One region of the Kosakonia sp. YIM B13571 genome, then DNA from elsewhere that is predicted to be linked to it. Evidence: predicted binding sites of a transcription regulator. Region 1 holds the regulator's gene; each other region holds the start of a gene.
The links. Region 1 encodes CRP, which controls carbon source genes, mostly activating them, when cyclic AMP is high. Its sites were predicted from a motif close to ATGTGANNNNNNTCACAT; they were not measured.

Region 1 (6,386 bases):
TGCGGCGAAAGGCATTCCCTCGCTTGACGAGAGTTTTGTGGTGATCCACTTCCGTAATCTGGAAGGGATTGATTACCCGTGGTTACTGGCGATGCTGCAAGGCTCGTTTATCTCGCATATGGATACGCTGGTGGTGCCTGGCGGGAAAATGGGGCTGGCGATGGAGTTGATTATGACGCCGCTGGTGCAACGGCTGATGGAAGGCAAAAAGATCAAATAATGTAGAAAGCCCGGTAAGCAACGCGCCGCCGGGCTTTTCGCATCAGGCTTCGATAACTTCGTAAGAGTGGGTGATGTTCACCGCTTTTTCGAGCATCAAGGCCACGGAGCAATACTTCTCCGCGGATAAATCCACCGCGCGGGAAACCGCCGCATCCTTCAGATCTTTTCCGGTGACGATAAAGTGCAAATTGATGTGGGTAAACAGGCGCGGCGCTTCTTCGCGACGCTCTGAGGTCAGCTTCACTTCGCAGTCGGTCACGTCATGACGCCCTTTTTGCAAAATAGAAACCACATCGATGGCACTGCATCCGCCCGCCGCCATCAGCACCATTTCCATCGGGCTTGGCGCTTTGTCGCCGGAGTTGCCGTCCATCAGGATTTGGTGACCCGATGCGGACTCACCAAGGAACGTTAACCCTTCAACCCATTTCACACGTGCCTGCATTTTCTTCACTCCGGAGTGGCAATTTTCTTTACAGATTACGCGTACATAACAAAACTCGCAACGGAAGGCGACCTGCGTCATGCTGAAGCGAGACACCAGGAGACAGGCGGTAAAAGCTATGCTAAAACACTCTGGATGCTACAGAGATAAATGGATGTTACGCATGTATGCATGACATCATACTTTAGAGACCGCAGATGACGCTGACGGTCCGCTTCCCAGGATGCGGGAAGCTTAGATTGCAACCCCAGACGTAGGGGCTCATCCTGTGTCTGAGACAGCTTATAACAGAGGATAATCGCGCATGGTGCTTGGCAAACCACAAACAGACCCGACGCTTGAATGGTTCTTGTCTCATTGCCACATTCATAAGTACCCGTCGAAGAGCACGCTGATTCACCAGGGTGAAAAAGCGGAAACGCTGTATTACATCGTTAAAGGCTCAGTGGCAGTGCTGATCAAGGATGAAGAAGGTAAAGAGATGATCCTCTCTTACCTGAACCAGGGAGATTTTATCGGTGAACTGGGCCTGTTCGAAGAGGGTCAGGAGCGCAGTGCATGGGTACGCGCTAAAACTGCTTGTGAAGTGGCTGAAATCTCCTACAAAAAATTCCGTCAGTTAATCCAGGTTAACCCGGATATCCTGATGCGTCTTTCCTCACAAATGGCGCGTCGCCTGCAGGTCACTTCAGAAAAAGTGGGCAACCTTGCCTTCCTTGACGTAACCGGCCGTATCGCGCAAACGCTATTAAATCTGGCGAAACAGCCAGACGCAATGACCCACCCGGACGGCATGCAAATTAAAATTACTCGCCAGGAAATTGGTCAGATCGTCGGTTGTTCCCGTGAAACAGTGGGCCGCATTCTCAAAATGCTCGAAGATCAGAATCTGATCTCCGCCCACGGTAAAACCATCGTCGTATACGGAACGCGTTAATCTGTAAAACGGCGCAGCTTACGCGCTGCGTCGTTTTTCTTCCCTCATGTGGCGCAGGCTGATTTATCATCCCGAAATCAACTACGCACTGCGACAGACGCTGGTGTTATGTTTGCCTGTGGCCATTGGTCTGGTTACCGGCCATCTGCAACAAGGTCTGCTGTTTTCCCTCGTTCCCGCCTGCTGCAACATCGCCGGGCTTGATACGCCACATAAACGTTTTTTCAAGCGCCTGATCATTGGCGGAAGCTTGTTTGCTGGCAGCAGCCTGGCGGTTCAATTATTGCTGGCGAAAGATCTTCCATTGCCGTTGATCCTCACTGGGCTGACGCTGGTTTTAGGCGTGACCGCCGAAATTAGCGCGCTGCACGGTCGCCTGCTCCCGGCTTCGCTCATTGCCGCCATCTTTACGCTCAGCCTTGCCGGTAATATGCCGGTATGGGAGCCGCTGCTTATCTATGCGCTGGGCACGCTGTGGTACGGGCTGTTCAACTGGTTCTGGTTCTGGATGTGGCGAGAGCAACCACTGCGCGAATCTCTCAGCCTGCTCTACCGGCAACTGGCGGATTACTGCGAGGCGAAATACAGCCTGCTGACGCAGCACGCCGACCCGGAAAAAGCGCTGCCGCCGTTGCTCGCCCGCCAGCAAAAGGCGGTGGATATGATAAGCCAGAGCTATCAACAGCTGCATATGCTGGCCGCCAATAAGCACAACGATTACAAACGGCTACTGCGGGTTTTCCAGGTAGCGCTGGATCTACAAGAGCACATTTCGGTGAGTTTGCACCAGCCGGAAGAAGTGCAAAAACTGGTGGAACAAACCCACGCCGAGCAGGTGATCCGCTGGAATGCGCAGACGGTCGCCGCTCGCTTGCGCATCCTGGCTGATGACATTCTCTACCATCGCTACCCTACTCGCTTCAACATGGATAAGCAGATCGGCGCGCTGGAAAAAATCGCCCGCCAGCACCCGGATAACCCGGTCGGGCAATTCTGCGCCTGGCATTTTAGCCGTATCGCTCGCGTCTTGCGCACTCAGCGCCCGCTCTATGCCCGCGATCTGATGGCGGAAAAGCAGCGGCGCTTACCCCTTTTGCCAGCCCTGAAAAGTTATTTATCACTGAAATCCGCAGCGCTGCGTAATGCCGCGCGGATAAGCGTAATGCTCAGCATCGCCAGCCTGATGGGCAGCGCCCTGCATTTACCGAAACCCTACTGGATCATGATGACGGTGATGTTTGTCACGCAAAACGGTTATGGCGCAACGCGCGTTCGCATTGTCCACCGGGCGGCGGGAACCCTTGCGGGGCTGGTAATTGCGGGGGCAACGCTGCACTTTCATGTTCCGCTCGGTTTTACGCTGGCCGCGATGCTGATGATTACGCTGGTCAGTTATCTCATTATTCGGAAAAACTACGGCTGGGCGATGGTGGGTTTTACCATTACCGCCGTCTACACCTTGCAGTTGCTGACGCTAAATGGTGAGGAGTTTATCGTCGCCCGGCTTATTGATACGTTGATTGGTTGCCTGATTGCCTTCGGCGGCATGGTCTGGCTGTGGCCGCAGTGGCAAAGTGGCTTGCTGCGTCAGAATGCGCATGATGCGCTGGAAACGGATCAGGAAGCGATTCGCCTGATCCTAAGCGATAACCCAGAGCCAACACCGCTTGCCTGGCAACGTATGCGCGTAAACCAGGCGCATAACGCCCTGTTTAACTCGCTAAACCAGGCCATGCAGGAACCGGGATTTAATACGCGTTATCTGGAAGATATGAAACTGTGGGTAACGCACAGCCAATTTATCGTTGAGCATATCAATGCGATGACGACACTGGCGCGCGAACATACGATGTTGACGCCGGAACTGGCGCAACGTTATTTGCAATCCTGCGAAATTGCCCTGCAGCGCTGCCAACAGCGGCTGGAGTATGACGGGCCGGGAGAATCCGGCGATGTGAATATCCTCGAAGCCCCGGAAACGTTAACGCACGGGCCAATGAGCACGCTGGAGCAGCATTTACAACGGATTATCGGGCATCTGAACACCATGCACACCATTTCGTCGGTAGCATGGCGTCAGCGCCCGCATCACGGCATTTGGCTAAATCGCCGCCTTAACCGTTGACCACTTTCGCCACCGCATCCGCGAAGCGGTTCATCCCTTCTTCAATATCCTGCGCGTCAATAACCAGCGAGGGGACAAAGCGCATGACGTCCGGGCCGGCGTTCAGCACCATTACACCCGCATCGGCGGCGGCGTAGAGGAAATCGCGCGCGCGGCCTTTATATTGCGGTTTAAGCTCAGCACCAATGAGCAGCCCCATGCCGCGAATGTCGCTAAACAGGTCAAATTTCTCGCCGATTTGCTGTAAATGCTTAACGAACAACTGACGTTTTTCATTCACGCCACTGAGCACGTCCGGCGTGTTGATAATATCGAATGCGGTCCCGGCGACGGCGCAGGCCAGCGGGTTGCCACCGTAGGTGGAACCGTGTGAACCGGCGTGGAAGACACTGGCAATCTCATGCGTGGTCAGCATCGCGCTGATAGGGAAACCACCGCCGAGCGCTTTGGCGCTGGTCAGAATATCCGGCGTCACGCCATAATGCATATAAGCAAACAACTCTCCGCTGCGGCCCATGCCGCACTGCACTTCGTCAAATACCAGCAGTGCGTTGTGCTGATCGCACAGCTCGCGCAAACCTTTCAGGAAATCCGGCGTGGCGGCAGTAACGCCGCCTTCACCCTGAATAGGCTCTACCACTACCGCGCAGGTGTGATCGTCCATCACCGCTTTCACCGCGTGCAGATCGTTAAACGGCACATGAATAATGTCTGCCGGTTTCGGGCCAAAGCCATCGGAATACTTCGGTTGGCCGCCCACGCTTACGGTAAACAGCGAACGCCCGTGGAAAGCATTATGGAACGCGATGATTTTTGTTTTATATGGGCTGTGACGCGTAGATGCATAAAAACGCGCCAGCTTGAATGCCGTTTCGTTGGCCTCAGTACCGGAGTTCATAAACACCACGCGCTCGGCAAACGTGGCGTCGATGAGTTTACGCGCCAGGCGCAGAGCAGGCTCGTTGGTAAAAACATTGCTGGTGTGCCACAGGGTCTCGCCCTGCGTTTTCAGCGTCTCCACCAGCGCCGGATGACAGTGTCCTAACGCAGTAACCGCAATTCCACCTGCAAAATCAACGTACTCTTTACCCTGCTGATCCCACACTCGGCTGCCTTTACCCTTTACCGGGATAAACTCGGCCGGTGCGTAAATTGGCAGAATAACGTCATCGAAGTTTGCACGCGTTACCGCGTCTTGCTGAGTTGCCATGGCTTGCCCATCCAGTTTTACGTTGCATTGATTATGAAAATATAATCACGAAATATGCATAAAAAATCAGTTAATGGCAACCACAAATCAGCGTTCGAGGAAGTTTTTCAATAACTGATGTCCCTGCTCGCTCAGAATACTTTCCGGGTGAAACTGCACTCCCTCCAGATCCCACTCCCGGTGGCGGATGCCCATGATCTCGCCGCTATCGCTGCTGGCGGTAACCTCAAAACACACCGGTAACGTAGGCGGATCAATAACCAGGGAATGGTAACGCGTGACGGTTAACGGATTATTAAGCCCGCAAAATACGCCAGTGCCGTTATGGGTGACAGGTGATGTCTTACCGTGCATCACTTTTGCCGCACGAACGATAGTCGCGCCAAATACCTGCGCAATCGCCTGGTGACCAAGACAAACACCAAGAATGGGCAATTTACCCGCGTAATGGCGGATAACCGCCAGCGAAACACCGGACTCATCCGGCGTGCAGGGGCCGGGCGAAATAACGATCTTTTCCGGTGCCAGCACGGCAATATCCGCAAGCGCTATCTCATCGTTACGCCGCACCTCTACGCTTGCCCCCAATTCACAAAAATATTGATACAGGTTCCAGGTAAAGGAGTCGTAATTATCGATAAGCAGGATCATAGCGGCCTCTGGTGTCGGAAACCGCGCTAGTTTACTCGCTTTCGACCGCTTCGCTCACCACTTTGCTGAAGATGGCGCGCAGCGACGCTAAGTCGCCCATTGCACCTGCCTGGTTTGCGTCGCGCCACTCATCAGGATCAATACCGCGCCAGTCGAGTGAAAAACCAGCGTGCAGCGCCAACTGCTCGAAGAAGATGCGCTGAGCGATACCATTACCAAGGCGGAACGGGTGCAGCACGTTGATTTCACAGTAATAGTGTGCCAGCCGTTCAATAAACACCGCTTTTTCCAGCCCACACAGCCACTCTTCATCTTCCAGTTGCTGCATCAATGCATTGCCCTCTTTCTCGATATACTCGAAGTGGCAAAACCGGGTATCGCCTTCATAAATATCCACTTCACGGATCTGCCCAGCCCAGTCGAACACGTCCTGGTAAAGATGGTGGTGAATGGCGCATAAATGAGGAAGACCGCGCACCATCGGGCCAAGATCCAGTGTGGCGGCGCGTAAGGCAGTGAACTGATAAGCCGCCTGCTCCAGTTTCTGCGCCTGGCGAAGCCCCAGCTCATTGCGCATCACATTCAGACCGGGATAGAGGTACGGATCGCGCCCGTCGCCGAATTTATCGCTCATAGTGCCTCCGTAGTTCTTCAAGGCGCGCATCGGCTTCCGCGCTACTTAGCGTCACCCGTTCGCTGTCGACGTTTTCCAGCCGTCGGCTGGCCTGAAAATTGACATTGCGCTGCTGTTCCCAGAGGCGGGATTTTTGCCGGTCGGTGAGTTTTTTGGTCATAG
Region 2 (6,386 bases), on a different contig from region 1:
TCGGTTTCACCTCGTTAATCGTCACGCACGATCAACAAGAGGCATTGGTGATGGCCGACAGAATTGCGGTGCTGAATAACGGGCGCATCGAACAAATGGGGACGCCGGAAGATATTTATCACCGCCCGGCAACGCCGTTTGTCGCGGATTTTATGGGCGCGGATAACTGCATGACGCGGGCTGATGCGGGCGGGGAAACGCTCTATTTCCGCAGTTCAGACGTCAATATGCACCACCCGTTAACGCAGCCGGAACAGCCGGGGCTGGTACTGGATGGCGTGGTGGAGGAGAGCGCGTTTCTCGGCCATCAGTATCGCCACAGTGTGCGCTGCAACGGGCAGATTTTTCTCGCGGATTCCACGCAGTTCTGGCCTGCCCGAACGCCTGTGATTTTGCATGTGCCGGAAACGGCGCTGCATGTTTTTGCCAACACGTAGTCGTGCCAAACAACACACTCTTTTCCTGGGGATACATCATGTCTGTAAAAACGAAACTTGCTGTCATCGCCGCACTCTGTTTGGGTGCAGTACACACCGCCAGCGCCGAAACGGTACTCAACGTGGCGACGGCGGGCGATCAAAATATGGTCGACTACGTTAAAACCTGGCTGGGGCCAAAGTTTGAAGCCGCCCATCCAGGCGTGAAAGTGCAGGTGATTGGCACCGGGCCGGGCGATGCGGGCTCGAACAAGATTGTCGAAAAACTGACGGCACAACAGCAGAGCGGCGCGAAAAACTGGGACATTGACGTCGCGGTAGTGCACCAGGCGGCGGGTGGTCAACTGGTGGAAAAAGGGCTGCTGGAGAAATACCGCCACGCCATTAACACCGGCTCGATGGTCACGGCGGAAAACGCCAAAAACGCGCTGGGCGTTAACGTGGATGGCTACGTGATGCCGATGTTTTTAAGCCAGACGGCTATCGCTTATAACAGCGATCTGATTAAAACACCGCCGAAATCCTACGACGAGCTGGTGCAGTGGTCGGCGAAAAACCCGAAAGCCTTTGGCTATAACGGCATTAAAAACGGCATGTCCGGCGTCAGCTTTGTGGTCGGCTGGATTTACGCTTATGGCACCGACGCGGCCCGTCTTTCCGCGCTGCCGTATGACAAAAGCGTAGAAAAAACCTGGGGCCAGGCGTTCGCCAAACTGAAAGAATTCAACAAAAACGTCACCTTCACGCCGGGTAACGCCGGGACGCTGGATATGCTCAGCCGCGGCGAAATCACTATGGGGCCGGTGTGGGTCGATATGTTTTATAGCTGGAAAGATCAAGGTAAAGTGCCGCCGTCGATCAAACTGGCGTTAATCTCCCCGGGGATGCCGGGCCAGCCGATGTATTACGTCGTGCCGGCACATGCGGCGCAGGCCAAACTGGCGCAGGCGTTTATTGCGCTGGCGACCAGCCCGGACGTGCAGGCGCAGGGCATTGTGAAGCAGTTCAACTGGTATCCGGGTATTGACGCGAAATACGTGAAAGAGAAGCTGGACGCCGCCACCTGGCAGAAATTGTTTGCGGAAATCTCGCCGGATGATTTAGCCAAATATGGCAAAAGCTTCCCGATCACGCCGTACTTTGACGATATCAAAGAGGGCTACGAGAGCCAGGTTTCTAACTGACAGACATATGTGCCTGGGCATTTCGCCCGGGCATTTTTTTGCTGCGATTATTCAGGTTCACCATGCGACACGCCTTTAAATACTTCTTACTGGTTGGCCCGGCGACGCTGCTGATAGCCGTCTTTTTTCTCTGGCCGCTGGGCTTTTCGCTGATCTCGGCGTTCACCAGTGATACGCAGCCTTTCACGCTGGCGCATTTTGATAAAGTCTTTGCGCTCTACTCGAACGATATTCTCTTCACTGTGCTTATCGTACTGGTTTCACTGGCAATACTGGCGCTGCTGTCGATAACGATTTCCGCCATTATTGTGCTGTCGCCGTTTCGCGGCATCGTTAAGGCGCTGGCGTTTTTATACCGCTTGCCGCTGTTTATTCCGTTTATTGTGACCGCGCAAATGATGCGCACCTTCCTCGCCAAAAATGGCCTGATGAACAATGTGCTGGTGGCGAGTGGGCTGTTAACGCCGATGGACACCACTTCGCTGCTGGGCTGGAGCGGGATAATCATTACTTTTGTCTGGAAGCAGATGGCGTTCTCGACGTTACTGATTTGCGGCGCGATGTCGGCGGTGGAATCGTCACATATTCTGGCGGCAAAAAACCTCGGCGCGTCGCGCTTACGCATCCTGTTCGACATCATTTTGCCGCAGGTGCTGCCAACAATTGGCGTGGCGATGGTGCTCTCCACGGTGACGATGATGTCGGTACTTTCGGTGCCGCTGATGATCGGCACCGGCACGCCAACCATGATGACGGTCGATATGGCGTTTCGCGTTAACTCTTACGGCGATTATCCGGTGGCGAATGCGATGGGGGTGATCTCCTATCTGATTTGTGCGGCGCTCTCCTGGTTCTATTTGCGTCACAGCCTGCATGCGAAAGGAGCGCAGTGATGACCACGCTTCGACAAAAACTCCACGGCAGTTTTCTGCTGCAAACCCTGTTGCTCACTTTTCTGGTGCTGGCGCTGTTTGGCCCGCTGTTGAACCTGCTTATCTGGACAGTGGCGGAGAGTTGGTTTTTCCCGCACACCTTGCCGAGCCAGTGGGGATTAAAATACTGGAGCCAGGTGTTTAGCCCTTACAGCGATGTGTCGGGTTCGCTCTCCATCAGCGTGCTGATCGCCGTGCTATCGGTGCTGGTTTGCCTGCTGATTTCCATTCCGGCGGGTTACGCGCTGTCGCACCGATCCATGCCGTGTCGCGCCTTCTTTATGCTGCTGTTTCTCATCCCGCAGGCGTTTCCCAACCTGACGGTGTATATGAACGTGGCGCGGCTGTTTTACCAATGGGGGCTGAACGGCACGGTGGCGGGCGTGGTGCTGGTACACAGCGTTCACGGCTTGATGTATTCGATCTGGATAAGCGTGGCGGCGTTCTCTTCACTCGATCCACTGCTGGCGCGCGCCTCGCGCAACCTGGGCGCCGGGCCGGTATACACGTTTTTCCATATCATTTTGCCGCAGGCCGCACCTGGTCTGATTGCCGCCAGCATCTTTGTGTTCCTGGAATCGCTGGATGAGTTTACCGCCACCTTTTTTGTGGGCGCGCCGGATATCACCACGCTGCCCATTTTGCTCTATACCGCCAGTATGTCGGGCAACTACCAGGTTTCATCCATCACCGCGCTGATCCTGCTGGTGCCGTCGGTGCTGTTTATGCTGGTTATCCATAAATTTATGCGCCCGGAAATGCTGTCGAAACTGGGGAAATAATTATCTGACGACGTCACGAAAAGGCGCGTGCCGGGCCACTTACTAGATAGCTGTGGCGCAACGCAAGCAGCCAAAACAAGACGGCAATAGTCGGAGGAAAATGTATGGATATCAAAGGCCCGGCCGCGATTGATGTATTTAAACCTTATGATATTTCACCCTACGAAGACAAAACGCAAAGGGCAGTTCAGCAGGAACCGGCCTACGCCCCTTCGAAGGAATCTTTTGAGGCGTTTCAACAACGGCATTATTCATGGCGAACCGGTGATAAAAAACCGGACGCTTCCCGGATACCGAAAGACGAAGGAAAAATACCGCTGCCCACGTTGGGTGAAAGTTTGCAGGAGGTTTTTCTGGGCGCTGTTTTAGGTGGCCCGCTGCCGGAATACCCTGGTGGTTTGCGGTCGCTTCCTGGTGCGGGCGCTGCGCGGCTGACTGAAAGACCCTCCGGCACGTCTAAAGGTCCTCACGGTGAGATCAAACCCGCGATTGCGGAACCGAAGATGGCGATGGCAAGGCCATTAAACCCAACAACGGAAACGAATATTCCCGGCAGCAAGTCGTTAAGCCGCGCCCTACCTGAATCCGCTGGCCCGGATGAGTTACATGTTTCATTACCGCAAGCGGGAGGAAAGAATTTTTCCGATCCCGTGGCATCGTCAAAAATGAACATCAAACGATTTGCTGATATTGCTAAAGTTGGCGCGGATGTGGGTGAGAAAGAAATGGGGACGGTGACATTATCCGGCGAAATCAATATCGTGCGTCGCGACGGCCCGTTAAATGACCCGAATATGTATATGTTTTTCACCGATAACTATAAGGGTGAGCCGCGGCTGAATATCATCGGCCATGGTATTTTTACACCAAACGGTGACAGCACCACCGGACTGCAGGTCGCTGGCGGTATAAAAGCGCCGTTTGATGTGGCGCTGGATACGCTGGAACTGGCTGGCGATGTGAGGTTTAAGAACATCCGATGCTTAAGCTGTCACGGTGCGGAAGGGGGGATCGATTCTTTCGCACAAAAACTGGCGAATTATACCGGTGTGCCGGTAAAAGGTTATCACGGTTCGGTGACCGTTGGCGGGCATGCGGACGGTTCAAATATGGTGGTGATAAAAAATGAGATGGATGCGCTGTTCTATTTCGGCAAGCGCGAAATGACGCACTATCAACCACAGAAATTCCACCCGCTCTGGCGACCGTGGGAAAGCCGCATCCTTGAATAAAATAATCGTGGTGCCGAAGTAAAAATGCAGATGCCCGCTAAACAGAGTCTTATCGGGCATCTGTGTTTTTTCGCTTGGGTCAACGAGCGTTTCTTCCCGCTTAACAACTCTGGATGACAATAAGATGCTGTTCATCCGCCTTGAGCCGTTTTGAAAGCGAATGGCTGTTCGCCTGTTTGCGCGCCGGTAAGCCAATATGCCAATGCCAGTAAAGATCGGCCGCTGGCGCAGATCCGTTGTTTATACTTATGCGAAAGTGCGTTGCGTAGAAAAATGACAACCGTGGAAATAAAAAAGCGCCCGCAGGCGCTTTAAGCAATCACGTTACAATCATTGGCCACTCGGGGGGCGCTTTTTCCGCGATCTCTTCCATAACGACGACCAGGTTATGCCAGGTCGTGGAGAGATCTATCACCGTAATGCCCAGCAGACCGGTGGCAAACCAGCATGCCGCCGCTAAGCCCATGCCGCTGCTGATCACTGCCAGACCAATATAATCAGCACGACGGAAACGAATATTCAGCGTACTGGCCATAAACATCAACACTGCACTCAGCAACTGCCAGCGAATAAGTACGACGCTGGCGGTAAAGGTAGCCATCAAACCATCCTCAGAAAGAACCGAATACCGGGCGGACAAGCACATTGCGCGAGTGGCAATGCTGAAGATCCGCGAGTAGCACAACGAAATGAAACGGCGTTTTCCGTTTCAGTAATGTGTGAACTATATCACATTTGTTGATTTATTCGCCAGTGCAAAAAACGTGCTTTTTGCACAGTATTGGCGCTATTTTGTTCGAAAATATATCGCCAATATATTTATTAGTTCGCGGGAATTAACGTTTTCGCAACCTAATACATTTGAGTGATATTTAGCATCCTAATTGCCACAACGTTTACAGTTTGTGTTGCATATATTATGCTTTTGAGGAAAATCTTATTAGCCTGTGAATGATGATTCAGGGTTTTGATCTTTATTGATATATTCTTTTTCATCACGTTCTTTATGCGTGATGAAGATATTTGTGCGTGCAGTTGCGCTGACTGAATTGATGGCCGCCTCTTCTTTTTTCCTGATGACATCATTTAAAGCTGGTTTTGCGTCTTATAACCTGCGAATGAAAAAATATGAAAATAGAAAATTCCGCCGTGCCTCCTGGGGACGCTGATGCGGCGTTGTCGGTTCTGGCCAGGCTGATGCCCTGGCTCACCGCGCAACGTTCAATGGAAGAGATATTACGCGCAATCAATGCAGCACTTGGATCCACGCTTGCGTGGGTGGTTATCCGGCAGGATGACGCGTGGCAGTTCGTCAGTGCAGGTGCACCTGGCTGCACGTTGCAGGATGTTCAAACCTTTCTTGAGCAGTCTCAACTGCAACGGAATCAACGTGCCTGGCGAGTCATTTGCTGGCGACGGCATGCCGGAAATTTATTATTCCCGCATCATGAAATTGCAGCCAGAAAATTAAGTAGCGGTATTCTTTGTAAATTAAACTATAAAGAATCGGGTCTTGAAGGTTTTTTCTTTTTGGCATTTTCTCAGCCCTTGAACTCTTTATCCATTGTGAAGAATGTCGTTATTGTCTTGGTCGAAAAACTAAAAAACTATCTTGCTGAAATTGTCGCCAGAGAACGCACAGCAAAAGAGATGCAGCGCATAGTGACACAATATAAAGCACTATTTGAACGCGCCCCGGTTTTAATGAACTCGTTTGATAAAAGTAACCGCTGCGTATTATGGAATGGTGAGTGCGAACGCGTATTTGGCTGGAGTATCAATGAGCTCAATCAGCAGGCCGATCCATTAGCGTTATTTT
Region 3 (6,386 bases), on a different contig from region 1:
GAATTGTCGCCCAGGTGTATGTTCACGAAGGCGAAGTGGTGAACGCTGGCGCGCCGCTGATTCGGCTCGACGATACCCGTTTTCGCTCTAACGCCGGGGAAACCCAGGCCGACCGTATGGCACTGCAGGCGCGTATTGAACGCTTAACGGCGCAGGTCAATGGCGCGACGACGCTGGAACTCTCGCCGGAGATAATCCAGCAGGCACCGGATATTGCCAAAGGTGAAATGGCGCTGTTCCTGAGCATTAACAGCAAGCTACAAAGCACGATTGCCGGGCTGAATGAGCAACTGGTGCAGAAAAAGCAGGAGCTTATCGACCTGCAAACCAAAGCGGCGCAGTACAAACAGAGCCTTGGGCTTTTGCAGCAGGAGATTAATCTCTCTGAGCCGCTGATCGCCAAAGGGGCGATTTCCCGGGTGGAAGTGCTGCGTTTACGGCGCACCGAAGTGGAGACGCGCGGGCAACTGGATTCAATGACGGTTGCTGTTCCTGGCGCTGTCGCGGCGGTGAACGAGATCACCAATAAAATTAACGAAACGCTGGACGGCAACCGCAGCGACGCCTTGACGCAACTCAACCAGGCGCGGACTGACCTGAGTAAAGCGGAAGCGACCGGTAAAGCGATTGCAGATCGGGTGAACCGTACAATGGTGACCTCGCCGGTCAGAGGGATTGTGCAGCAACTGATGGTGAACACCATTGGTGGGGTGATCCAACCCGGCAGCGATATGATAGAAATTGTGCCGCTGGATGACCGGTTGCTGGTAGAAGCGAAAATTCGCCCGCAGGATATTGCCTTTTTACACCCCGGTCAGCAGGCGATTGTGAAGTTTTCCGCGTATGACTACACCATCTATGGCGGGCTGGCGGGCGAACTGGTGCAAATCAGCCCGGATACGGTGACCGACAAAGACGGCAACAGCTTTTACGTGATCCGTTTGCGCACGGATAAAAACCATCTCGGCCCGGATGATAAACCGCTGTTGATCATTCCAGGCATGGTGGCGTCGGTGGACATTATTACCGGCCAGCGCACCATCCTGCACTACTTGCTCAAACCAATATTGCGCGCCAAAGCGGAAGCGCTGCGTGAACGGTGACAGCGAAAGGGAGGCCTTTGCCGCCTCCCTTTGTGGTTAGCGGCGATAGCGCAGCAGCACCATCATCACCAGCGCCAGCGTGCTGAACGAAACCGTATACAACGCCTGCGCCGCGCCCCATTTTGCTGCCAGTAAGGCGGCAATCAGTGTCGCTACGGCGGCGCAGCACGATTGCCAGCGCCATACTTTTGCCGTGGCAGTGGAAACGGCATCGGCATGGAAATTGTGCAACAGGCCGAATGTCCCGACCGCAAAGACCATATTAGACGCCAGATGCGCGGCAAAGATGATGAGCAGCGCGGTTTTTGGATAGGACGTTAAACCCGGCAGCACACAGTAAGCCGCCAGAAAAGCCAGTAAACAGCCGACCAGATAACGGTTGCGGCTGGCATAGCGTTTGAGGTTATCGGCCTTTAGCAGCAGCGGGCCACAAAGCTGACCCAGGCTGCGCGCAAAGATAAGTGGCAGAGCAAGGTCGGTGGCTTCCGCGGGACGCATTTGTTGTATCAGCGCCGGAAGCAGCGCCATTGCAGGCGCGCCGACGGCGGCAAGCGCCGGTAACAACAGCAAGCTGCGTTTTTGTATGACCGGTAAATGATGCCAGCGCAGGGGCTCGGCCTTTTTGTGGTGATTCTCATGGCTTACCGGCGGTAGGTAGCGTGCTGTAGCGCATAGCAACACCGTAGAGAACACAAAACTGATGGCATCGATGGAAAGCAGTGTCACCGGCGATACCCGGTCGAAGAGGACAACGCCAGCGCCTGCGCCAAGCAGCACCTGAGAGGCGAAAATCACGGTTTCCATGCTGGTCGCTGCAGGCAGTTCGTTTGCGCTTAAACCACGTTTAAAAACCAGACTCATGGCAGGCCAGGATAAGCCGGCGGCAAATGCTTCGATCGATTGCACAGCAAGCAGCGCGGGGATGCTGTGTGCCAGCAAGCCGTAGAGCGGCAAAAGCAGCCCGGCGAGGCCAATCAGCTCACACAGCAATAATAAGTGCAGCGGCGAGACACGCCGACAACCGTATTCCCCCAATAAACTGCCAAAAAAACCGGGTAGTGTGGCCAGCATATAGCTCAGCGTGAGCGTTGCCGGGGAGGCATGCCAGCGTAACAACTGACCGAGGATCAGGGTTTGTGTTAACCCATTGCCGATAGAGGAAAAAAGATAGGCACTACCAAACAAGCACAGCCAGCGGTGCTGGCGCAGCGCGCGCACCAGAACCATCAATAATGTGTTCATTGTCGACATTCTCAAGTAAACAGAAAACCGCGTGCGGCATACAGCGCACGGTGCAAAAGTGTGTTCACAGAGAGTGTGTCGTTACATTGGCGAGCCTGATGAATTTCAGAGACCTATAAACGTAGCATCCCTTTTCCTGAAAGAGAAGCGGACGGGAACGTCCGTGTTCCCGCTGGTTTTCATCTGCTAAGCGATAAACAGACTGAGCAGCAGAACCATACCCAGGCCGACCACAGAGTTAATTAACTCCAGTAGCCCCCAGGTTTTGAAGGTGTCTTTCATCGAAATGCCGAACGTCTCTTTAAACAGCAGAAAACCGCCGTCGTACATCAGCGTAATGGTGTTGCTGCCGCAGGCTACGGCCAGGCACATCAGCGCCGGGTTGAGGTGAAACGCGCCGACCATTGGCGCGACGATACCCGCAGAGGTGATGGCTGCGACGGCGCCTTGCCCGGTGAGAATGCGGATGATCGCCGTGATTATCCACGCCACGATGAACGGCGACAGCGGAACGTGACTCATAATGTCCACGATGTGGTTACCCACGCCGGAAACCACAATCACCTGTTTCAGAATACCGCCGGCGCTGATGACAAACAGCACGTTGGCAATTTTCGCAATCGCGTCACTGGCGCAGTGGGTGACGCCTTCAGCCGACATTCCACGCTTGATACCGAGGAACCAGATTGCTGCCAGCGTGGCCAGCAGCATGCTGATTTCCGCGCTGCCAAAGAAGATGCAGACTTTCACCAGCGCCGATCCTGCGGGCATTAACCCTTTGATAATCGACGCGACAATCATCAGCACCGCCGGGATCAGCGGGATCAGAATGCTGATGCTAAACGGTGGCAGATCCTGCGCGGTTTTTTCTTCGACCGGTTTCATCAGGGAATTCAACGGAATCGCTTTAATACCCGGCAGGTATTTGGGCAGCAGAATGCCCGCGCAAAACAGCGCCGGGATAATCACTAAAATGCCGTACAGATAGACCTGCACAATATCGGCGTTGAACGCGCTGATGAGCGCTACCGGACCCGGCTGCGGCGGGAACAGGCTGTGTCCCATGGTCGCGCCTACCACGGTTGGCACCACTAATTTCATGTACGGAATGTTGGCTTTTTTAGCGATATTTAGCACCAGCGGCATTGCAATCAGAAACGCCACTTCATAAAACATGGCGATGCCAAAAATAACGCCGATAAACATCAGCCCGACCGAAAGAAACCGCGTACCGCAGCGTTCAATGACATTATCCGCAATACGTTGGCTGGCACCGGATTCGGTCATAAATTTACCGATAATCGCGCCAAAAATAATAATCAATGCGAGATGGCCGAGAATACTTCCCAGACCGTCCTGAATAACTGTGACAATTTTATCCAGCGGAATGCCTTCCATGATCGCAACAAATATCCCTGCGATCAGTAAGGCGAAAATATTATGGAATTTATATTTAAGGTTCATAACGACCAGGAGTGCAATACCAACCAGCACCCAAAATAGCGCGAGTAACGGAGACATAGAGAATACCTTACGGATTTGCCTTAAATGAAAGCCGGTGGAGCCACCGGCCTGAATGACATTTTATTAATGTTGTTTTTCGAGCGCTTCCCACAAGCCGTGCAGGTAAGTGACACCGAGGGCTCGGTCGTAGAGCCCGTAGCCTGGACGGCCGGTTTCCCCCCAGATAAAGCGCCCGTGGTCGGGGCGGATATAGCCATCAAAACCATTGTCGTAGAGAGATTTCATCACCTGGAACATATCCAGCGAGCCGTAACGGGATAAATGCGCAGACTCATAAAAATCTTTATCTTTAATGAGCTTAATATTTCTTACGTGGGCAAAGTGGATACGTTTACGGCGGGTAAATTCTGCGAGGATTTGGTAGACGTTATTATCCGGATCTTCAGCAATGGAACCGGTGCATAATGTAATACCGTTCGCTTCAGAATCTACTGCATTACAAATCCAGTCGAGATCGTCGCGGTTTTTTACAATGCGCGGCAGACCAAAAATAGAATACGGTGGATCGTCCGGGTGGATTGCCATTTTTATGCCAACTTCTTCACACACCGGAATAATACGTTCAAGAAAATAGACCAGGTTTTCGCGCAATTTTGCGTCGTCGACATCTTTATATTTGGCAAACAGCTCTTGTACTTTTGCCAAACGTTCTGGCTCCCAGCCGGGCAGGGCGAAACCGTTGGAATTCTCCAGCACTTCTTTTACGACTTCGTCGAGAGTTTTATCGATGCCTTTTTTCTCGAACGCCATCGTGAGTGAACCGTCTGGTAGAACGTAGTTCATGTCGGTTTTCATCCAGTCGAAAACCGGCATAAAGTTATAGCAAATCACCTTCACGCCGACTTCCGCCAGGTTGCGGATGGTCTGCTGATAGTTGGCAATTAACGGCTCGCGGCTGGGCAGGCCAATTTTGATATCATCATGAATGTTGACACTTTCAACGACTTCCATCTTTAAACCGGCCTGATGTACCTGATCGGCAAGCGCACGGATTTTCGCTTTTGGCCACACGTCGCCAACCGGAACATCATAAAGCGCGCCAACGACACCTTCGACGCCGGGAACTTGCCGGATATGCTCCAGCGGAATTTTGTCTTCAACTGGACCAAACCAGCGCATTGTCATTTGCATGCTCATTACCACCTTTAAACGTTTCTTCTTAACTGCCATACTAGTATTGATAATAACCGGGCGGTAAGCGCATTTGTGCGATCCACTTCACACAAACCCCTTTGTCGGGATTGAACCTCTTAGAAGCAAACAGAACAGCGCGTTAATCTGCTGATAACGTTTTATTGACAAATATTTTTAAAATAGTGCTTGCGCTGCCAAAGCAACCATGCGTTAATGCGTCGTCGGTTTGATAAATCATTATCTCCAGCAGTTCACTAAAGTCTTTCTCATCTCTAAGTGCCTCCTTGCTACTTCTTTTTGGGTCTTCGCTTTACACTCTGATAAAAAATAATGTCTCAGACCATTACTGCCGCATTCGGCGAAATAAAAAGAAGGTAACAAGCATGTCTACTAAAATGAACGGTATCGTTAAATGGTTCAACGCTGAGAAAGGCTTCGGTTTCATTACTCCGAAAGATGGCAGCAAAGATGTATTCGTACATTTCTCCGCTATCCAGAGCAATGCATTCCGCACTCTTGAAGAAAATCAAGAAGTTGAATTCACTATTGAAAACGGTCCGAAAGGCCCGGCTGCGGCTAACGTGATTCCGCGCTAAGGATTTAGAATTATTAACCATATTCATTTTCGCTGCCCGTGCTGCCACGGGTCGCAATACCGAATTTCCAGTTTTGATATGACTGAGAAAAATCCGGTCGGTGCCAAATGTATTTTTTGCAAATCAGCAATGACCACATTTGATAACATCGCCGCATTTGTCCAGGCCAGCCAGGCACCACTGGAATTCCGTAAATAATAAAAAAACAGGTCAGTTTTCTGACCTGTTTTTTTATTTTAGCAATCAATCCCATCCTCCTGCGACGTACACAACCCGCACCCGCATTACCCGGCCATTAACATAATCATTTTGATCGAACGGTTGCTGGTTAACTGCCAGGTCATCTGCCGGTAGTGCAGCTCGCCTTGGTGTGGATGATGAAAAACGCGCTCACCACCCTCACGCACCACCACTTGCTGGCGCGACCAGAACGCACGAAACAATTCGCTATCATTATTCAGGCTCTGCACAAACTGGTTCAGCCCTTTGTCGTGGGGATAATGCATCGCGTCCGCACGTAACTCGGCGACAATCCGGCTAGCGCGCGTTTCCCAGTTGGCAACCAGCGTTTGCGCCAGCGGATGGCGAAACATAAAACTCATCATATTCGGTTCGGCCTCGTTATCCAGCCAGCCGCTGAACAGTGCCTCCGCGGGTTTATTCCACGCCAGCATATTCCACATCAAATCCAGCAAATAGCAGGGGCAAGCCATCTGATTCACCGTGGCCAGCACAGAAGGTTCAACCGTGATGACGTGCTCTTCCTGAGGATCGTTTTGCAATGCCA

Region 2: a site for CRP is predicted at 5,285-5,302, ahead of ACFX4O_RS18560 (YjcB family protein). Genes of this name have one in related genera too.
Region 3: a site for CRP is predicted at 5,076-5,093, ahead of uxuA (mannonate dehydratase). Genes of this name have one in related genera too.

The regions. Positions count from the first base shown of each region.
Region 1 covers NZ_JBHZPL010000004.1:25,990-32,375, forward strand. The annotation lists gene ACFX4O_RS11710 (phosphoribulokinase) at 1-220, shown strand, start outside; gene ACFX4O_RS11715 (OsmC family protein) at 263-667, opposite strand; gene crp (cAMP-activated global transcriptional regulator CRP) at 972-1,604, shown strand; gene ACFX4O_RS11725 (YccS/YhfK family putative transporter) at 1,651-3,729, shown strand; gene ACFX4O_RS11730 (aspartate aminotransferase family protein) at 3,719-4,939, opposite strand; gene pabA (aminodeoxychorismate synthase component 2) at 5,027-5,590, opposite strand; gene ACFX4O_RS11740 (putative adenosine monophosphate-protein transferase Fic) at 5,622-6,224, opposite strand; gene ACFX4O_RS11745 (YhfG family protein) at 6,214-6,384, opposite strand.
Region 2 covers NZ_JBHZPL010000009.1:81,917-88,302, forward strand. The annotation lists gene ACFX4O_RS18535 (ABC transporter ATP-binding protein) at 1-437, shown strand, start outside; gene ACFX4O_RS18540 (extracellular solute-binding protein) at 476-1,621, shown strand; gene ACFX4O_RS18545 (ABC transporter permease) at 1,684-2,514, shown strand; gene ACFX4O_RS18550 (ABC transporter permease) at 2,514-3,335, shown strand; gene ACFX4O_RS18555 (hypothetical protein) at 3,440-4,567, shown strand; gene ACFX4O_RS18560 (YjcB family protein) at 4,887-5,168, opposite strand; gene ACFX4O_RS18565 (diguanylate cyclase) at 5,696-6,386, shown strand, end outside.
Region 3 covers NZ_JBHZPL010000016.1:8,082-14,467, forward strand. The annotation lists gene ACFX4O_RS22750 (HlyD family type I secretion periplasmic adaptor subunit) at 1-1,103, shown strand, start outside; gene ACFX4O_RS22755 (MFS transporter) at 1,140-2,345, opposite strand; gene ACFX4O_RS22760 (gluconate:H+ symporter) at 2,532-3,866, opposite strand; gene uxuA (mannonate dehydratase) at 3,933-5,000, opposite strand; gene cspA (RNA chaperone/antiterminator CspA) at 5,387-5,599, shown strand; gene ACFX4O_RS22775 (cold-shock protein) at 5,609-5,797, shown strand; gene ACFX4O_RS22780 (helix-turn-helix transcriptional regulator) at 5,884-6,386, opposite strand, start outside.